DNA from 2 places in the Kocuria sp. KKT182 genome. Region 1 is predicted to be linked to the other one. Evidence: riboswitches for the same ligand, from Rfam matches in the RefSeq annotation. Region 1 holds a riboswitch; the other holds the start of a gene.
The links. Region 1 has a riboswitch for S-adenosylmethionine ahead of ACZ2G1_RS15230 (O-acetylhomoserine aminocarboxypropyltransferase/cysteine synthase family protein). Riboswitches for the same ligand answer to the same signal wherever they lie in the genome.
Positions count from the first base shown of each region.

Region 2: another riboswitch for S-adenosylmethionine. It lies ahead of ACZ2G1_RS13215 (acyl-CoA dehydrogenase family protein); the one in region 1 lies ahead of ACZ2G1_RS15230 (O-acetylhomoserine aminocarboxypropyltransferase/cysteine synthase family protein).

Region 1 is NZ_CM145757.1:3,267,423-3,270,812, forward strand. It holds gene ACZ2G1_RS15220 (thiamine pyrophosphate-dependent enzyme) at 1-321, opposite strand, end outside; gene ACZ2G1_RS15225 (Lrp/AsnC family transcriptional regulator) at 563-1,015, shown strand; SAM riboswitch class IV at 1,129-1,250, shown strand; gene ACZ2G1_RS15230 (O-acetylhomoserine aminocarboxypropyltransferase/cysteine synthase family protein) at 1,288-2,616, shown strand; gene ACZ2G1_RS15235 (cystathionine gamma-synthase) at 2,625-3,390, shown strand, end outside.
Region 2 is NZ_CM145757.1:2,812,663-2,816,052, reverse strand. It holds gene ACZ2G1_RS13220 (MFS transporter) at 1-678, opposite strand, end outside; gene ACZ2G1_RS13215 (acyl-CoA dehydrogenase family protein) at 682-2,019, opposite strand; SAM riboswitch class I at 2,133-2,227, opposite strand; gene moeB (molybdopterin-synthase adenylyltransferase MoeB) at 2,359-3,390, opposite strand, start outside.

The DNA.
Region 1 (3,390 bases):
GGCCGCCACCTGGCAGGCCTCCTGGCCGTGGCTGGACGGGTAGACGGCCATCCGGCCCTGGCGGACCAGCGCGGAGTTCTGGTCGTTGACCCGCCGCCCGACCACCAGCTTCTCGTAGGCGCCCAGCAGGACGTCCGGGGCCGGCAGCGGGTACTCGTGGCCGGGGCCGGTGCCCTGCTCCTCGGGGGCGAGCAGCCGCCCGCTCGGGTCGACCATGCGGATCTCGCCGCGGGCCGGGAGCATGTACTGCTCCGGTGTGATGCCGAAGCTCTGGGAGGCCCGGAGGATCGGGTCCTCGGGGGTCTCGACGGTCTGGCTCATGGTGTCCCCTCGGTCGGTCCCCGGTGCGGCCGCGGTCCGGGGAGGGCAGGAAGGTGGTGCGGCTCTGTCTCCCCAGTATGGGAACCGGGCATGGTTCGTATCCACAGAGCGGGGAAAATGCAGAAGTCTGAGACGGACAGTGCACCGCGCGTGGACGACATGTTCTAGTGTGGCGTGGAGCACACGCATTCGTCCGACACGTTCCGGGCCCCGCGCCCGACCCGCCCCGAAGGAGCCCGCCGTGCCCTCGACCCCCGTGCCGCTGGACGAGACCGACCGGAAGATCCTCGCGGAGCTGTCCCGAGACGCGAGGCAGTCCGTGACGGCGATCGCCGCGGCCGTGCACGTCTCCCGCGCCCACGCCTACGCCCGGATCAACCGGCTCCGGGACGAGGGGGTGATCCTGCGCTTCAGCACCGTGATCGACCCGGTCCGGGCGGGCCTGCAGGCCTCCGCGTACGTGACGCTCAAGCTCCAGCAGAACACCTGGCGGGAGCTGTGCGCCCAGCTCCAGGCGATCCCCGCCGTGCACCACATCGCCCTGGTGGGCGGGAACTTCGACGTCATGCTCCTCGTGCGGGCCGTGGACACCGTGCACCTGCGGCAGGTGATCTTCGAGCACGTCCAGCAGCTGCCCGGCGTGGTGGACACCCAGACGTTCCTGATCTTCGAGGACATCGACACCCGGGCCTGACGCGCCGGCCCCGCGCCGGGCCCGGCGCGCACGGCCGGCGTCACGAACCGTCACGGTCGTCATCTTCCGACGCGGAGGGACACCCACTACCTCTGCGCATAGTGTTGTTCCAGCTTCACGAGACGTGACCGCCAAGCTCCGACTTGGTCACGCACCAACCCCATGCTCATTGGGTGGTTCGGATGAGGAAGCGGCCTGCATCTTCCGCGGCGTGCCCACCGGGCCCGCGCGGATGACCGGTGCGGGTAAGAGCAAGGCACAGGAGCAGCGCCATGTCCATCCCCGTGACCGACCACGACCTCGCGACCCGGCAGATCCACGCCGGCACCCACGACCAGGTCGTCCAGCGCACCCTGACGGTGCCGATCTACCAGACCGCGGCCTTCGAGTTCCCGGACTACGAGGCGGCCCGGCAGATGTTCGCCCAGACCCGGGCAGGCTTCACCTACACGCGCACCGGCAACCCCACGGTGGCCGTGCTCGAGCAGCGGATCAGCGACCTCGAGGGCGGCGCGGGCGCCGTGGCGACCGGCTCGGGCCAGTCCGCCGTGGCCGTGGCGCTGCTGGCCCTGCTCGGCCAGGGCGCCGGGAAGCATCTCGTGGCCTCCGAGAAGCTCTACGGGGGCACGGTGGACCTGCTCACCGACTCCTTCGCGGACTACGGCATCGAGGTCTCCTTCGTGGACCCCACCGCCCCGGGGGCGTGGGCCGCGGCCGTGCGCCCCGACACCCGCGCGTTCCTGCTCGAGTCCATCGGCAACCCGCTGGCCACCCTCCCGGACCTGCCCGGGATCGCCGACGTCGCCCGGACCGCCGGCGTGCCCGTCGTCGTCGACAACACCCTCGCGTCCCCGGCCCTGTACCGGCCGCTGGAGAAGGGCGCGGACATCGTGGTGCACTCGGCCACCAAGTTCCTGGGCGGGCACGGCAACGCGCTCGCCGGGGCGGTCGTGGACGGCGGGACCTTCGACTGGTCCGCCCGGCCGGACAAGTGGCCGCAGTTCACCCAGGCCCGCGCCCGCTGGGGCGGACTCAGCCTCGTCGACAAGTGCGCCGCCGCCAGCCCCTACCTGCACCTGGTCCGGGCGAAGTACGTGCACGACCTCGGCACCACGCTCTCCCCGTTCAACGCCAGCCAGATCCTGCAGGGCACCGAGACCCTCGACCTGCGCGTGGCCCGCCACACGGCCTCGGCGCTGGCGGTGGCCGAGTTCCTGGCCGGGCACCCCGCCGTCGCCCGCGTCCACCACCCCGGCGTGCCCGGGGACCCCGGCGCCGGGATCGCGGCCCGGGACTTCCCGCGCGGGACCGGCTCCGTGTTCTCCTTCGACCTCGCCGCCCCGGACGGCGCCGTGGGCCCGTTCATCGACGCGCTCCGGCTGTTCAAGCTGGTCGCCAACATCGGGGACACCCGCAGCCTCGTGGCCCACCCGGCGGCCATGACCCACTGCCGCCTGACCCCCGAGCAGCGCCGGGCCGGCGGGATCGCCGAGACCACGATCCGGCTCTCGATCGGCCTCGAGTCCCCCCAGGACCTCGTGGCCGACCTCGGCCAGGCCCTCGACACCGTCGTCACCGCCGTCCAGACCACCCGGAAGTGAGCCCCGCCATGACGTCCCCCACCGAGACCCGCACCCGCCACCGGGGCTTCACGACCACCGCCGTCCACGCCGGCCAGGAGCCCGACCCGCTGACCGGGGCGGTCATCCCGCCGATCTACCAGACCTCCACGTTCGCCCAGGACGGGATCAACGTGCTGCGCGCCGGGCACGAGTACAGCCGCGGCTCCAACCCCACCCGCAGCGGCTTCGAGGAGCAGCTCGCGGCCCTGGAGCGCGGCGAGCGGGGGTTCGCGTTCGCCTCGGGGATCGCGGCAGAGGACGCCCTGCTGCGCGCCGTGCTGCGCCCGGGCGACCACATCGTGCTCGGCGCCGACGGCTACGGCGGCACCAACCGGCTGATCACCCGGGTCCTCGCCCCGTGGGACATCGGGCACACGCCCGTGGAGATCACGGACCTCGACGCCGTCCGGGCGGCCGTGCGCCCCGGCGCCACGAAGGTGCTGTGGCTCGAGACGCCGTCCAACCCGCTGCTCGGCATCGCCGACGTCGCGGCGTGGGCGCAGCTGGCCCGGGACGCCGGGGCGCTGCTCGTCGTCGACAACACCTTCGCGTCCCCGTACCTGCAGACCCCCCTCGAGCTCGGCGCGCACGCCGTGGTGCACTCCACCACGAAGTACATCGGGGGGCACTCGGACGTGCTCGGCGGCGCCGTGGTCGTGGGCGCGGCCCAGTGGCGCGGGGCCCCGCTCGCCGAGGCGGTCGGCTTCCAGCAGTTCGCCGCCGGCGCCGTGGCGGGCCCCCAGGACAGCTACC
Region 2 (3,390 bases), 450 kb from region 1:
GTGCTCCAGGAACTCCGGGGCGTCGGCCACCCCGAGGCGGATCCACAGGCCCACCGCCACGAGCAGGGCCGAGAGCAGGAAGGGGATGCGCCAGCCGTAGGCGGCGAACTGCTCCTCGCTCATGACGTTCTGCACGATGAAGAACGCGCCGGTGGCCAGCAGCATGCCGGCGGAGGAGCCGATCTGGGTGAAGGACCCGAAGAACCCGCGGTGGCGGGCCGGTGAGTGCTCCACGCTCAGCAGCGCGGAGCCGCCCCACTCGGCACCGGCGGACAGGCCCTGGAGGATGCGCAGGACCACGAGGCCGACGACGGCCCACCAGCCGATCACCTCATAGGTGGGCAGCAGGCCGATCAGGGTGGAGGCCACGCCCATGAGCAGCAGCGAGGCCACCAGCAGGGCCTTGCGGCCGATCCGGTCCCCCAGGTGCCCGGCGATGATCCCGCCCAAGGGTCGGGCGATCACCCCGACCGCGAGCGTGGCGAAGGACGCCACGATGCCGCCGAGCTCGGTGGCCATGGGGAAGAACTGGACGTTGAAGACGAGTGCGGCGGCGGTGCCGTAGAGGTAGAAGTCGTACCACTCGATGGTGGTCCCGGCGAAGGCCGAGGCCAGGACGCGCTTCTTGCCGTGGACGATGCTGCTGCGGCCCGGGGCGGCCGTGGTCGTGGTGCTCATGCGTCAGGCTCCTGGGGTTCGGTCGGCGTCGGCCGTGACATCGGTCGTGGCGCCGGTCCTCGCGTCGCCGATGGCGTTCAGGCCCTCCGGCAGGGTGCCGTTGATGAGGTAGTCGCCGAGGGCTCGGGCGCGGAAGGCGATCGGGTTGTGGGTGGCCACGGTCTGGGCGTTGCGCCAGTGCCGGTCCAGGCCCTTGGCCGTGGACGTGGCGGAGGCGCCCACGGTGAGGAACAGGTCCTGGGCCGCGCCGAGCGCCAGCTCCGGCACGGTGACCTGGGCGTGCTCCACGGCGATCTCGGACTCGTGCAGCGCCGCCGGGAGGGCCCCGGTGAAGTCCGGCCGGTCGGCGCCGGCCGCTGCGGCGGCGGCGATCCCGGCGTCCAGGGCGCGGGCGGCGTGCAGGACGGTGGCCTCGGCGGCGAAGGCCTTGGCGGAGATCCGCCCGGTGGCCTCCTGGATCAGCGGGTCGTCGCGGAACGGCAGGCCGAGCCCGGTGTTGAAGGTCCGCCGGCGTCCGGCGATGGTCTCCACCGCGTCCCGCCGGGCCGCCCGGGCGATGCCGGCCAGCACGGCCAGCAGCACGAGCTGGAAGAAGGCGGCCTCGTGGACGGCCTCCGCGCTGCCGGCGGTGCGGTCCAGCACGGCGTCCTCCGGGACGCGCACCCGCTCGAAGACCGCGGTGCCGGTGCCGGTGAGCTTCTGCCCGAAGCCGTCCCAGTCGTCCTCGAGCGTCACGCCCTCGGCGTCCGTGGCGACGACGGCGAAGCGCCGCCCGTCGCGGCCGTCCAGGGCGGCCGAGACGCGGGTGTAGTCGCAGAAGACGGAGCCGGTGGCGTAGAACTTCCGGCCGGTGAGCTCCCAGCCCTCGGCGGTCCGGCTCAGCACGGTGTTCAGGGTGCCCAGCGCGTTGCCGCCCTTCTCCGTGGAGGCGTTGCCGACGGTGGCTCCGGCCAGCACCCGCGGGTACCAGACCTCCTGGAGCTCCCGGGGCAGGAAGCGCAGGGACTCCACGAAGCCGTGGTGGGAGCGGTAGAGGTGGGCGATGTTGGAGTCGGCCTCGGCCAGGTCGACCAGCAGCCGGGTGAAGTCCTCGAGGCTGACCCCGGGGCCGCCGTGGGCCGCCGGGACGCGCAGGGCACCGAACCCGGCCCGGTCCAGCCGGCCGACCTCCGCGTAGGGCAGCGCGCGCCGGAGGTCCCGGTCCAGGGCGCCGGCGGCGATCTCCGCGAACAGCGGCCGGAAGTGCTCCCGCAGCCCGGCGTAGTCCCCGGGCAGGCCGGCGGCGAGGTCCGTGCCGGCGCGGGGATGGGCGGTGGTCTCCTCGACCGTGCTCGGGGTCATGCGGGGGTCCTCTCGGTCGCACCGAGGATTGCCGGTCGGCCGGTCGCGCCGGGGGCGGGCCCGGTGGCGGCAGCGCCGGAGGCTGACGTCACGGACCGACTGCAGATCCGGGATCTCCATCGGTTCTGGCATTAGCACCCTGACCCCGGTGGAGGGCGGGTTGCTGCGGCGTCGTCGAGCCAGATCTCTCAGCCGCTCTGAATGGGGCGCTTGCCATGGCATCAGACCGCCCGGTCCGGGACCAACCGGATGACGGGCGCACGTCATGGAATGTCACGACGGCGTCACAGAAGGTCACGTCCTCCGCGGTGGTGTAGCGGTGTGCCGCAGGAGACCGGATCAGTAGACCGGCTGGTCCGGGTCCACCTGTGCCGCCCAGGCGAGCACCCCGCCCTCGAGGTGGCGGACCCGCTCCTCCCGCCCGGCGTAGAAGGAGCGCAGCGCGGCGAGCGCGGTCGCGGAGCGGGCCCCGGCCTTGCAGTGCAGCACGAGGTCCGTGCCACGGGCCTCCGGGGGCAGGGCGTCCGCGCCGCGGTCGAGGATCTCCTGCAGCGGGACGGGCACGGCGCCGTCGATGGCCACGAGCTCCCGCTCCCAGTCCTCGCGCACGTCCACCAGGGCGAAGGACGCCTCCCCGCGCTCCCGGCGCTCGAGCAGCCGGGCCAGCTCGGCCGACCCGACGGTCTCGGAGGCGTCCGCGCCGGGCAGCGCGCAGACCGCGGCGGGCTGGGCCACCGCGGTGACCGGGGCGGCGTCGGGATCCGGGGTGAGCCGCATCTCGCGCCAGGTCATCGCGAGCGCGTCGTGCAGCAGCACCCGTCCGAGCAGGGGCTCCCCGGTGCCGGTGACGAGCTTGACGGCCTCGGTGACCATGACCGCGCCGACGGTGGCGGGGAGCATGCCGAAGACCCCGCCCTCGGCGCAGCTGGGCACCTCGCCGTCCGGCGGGGCCTCGGGGTAGAGGTCCCGGTAGGTGGGCCCGTGCCCGGCCCAGAACACGCTGACCTGCCCCTCGAAGCGCAGGATGGAGCCCCACACGCAGGGTGTTCTGGTCAGGGCGGCGGCGTCGCTGACCACGTAGCGGGTCGCGAAGTTGTCGGCGCCGTCCAGGACCAGGTCGTACCCGCCGATGATGTCCACGGCGTTGTCCGCGTCCAGCCGGACGGGGTGGGTGCGGACCTCCACCAGCGGGTTGAGCGCGGTGACGGCCTCGGCGGCGGAGACGGCCTTGGGACGGCCGACGTCGGCGGTCGTGTGCACCACCTGGCGCTGCAGGTTGGAGACCGCCACCACGTCGTCGTCGACGATCCCGAGGGTCCCGACCCCCGCCGCGGCGAGGTACTGCAGGGCCGGGGACCCGAGCCCCCCGGC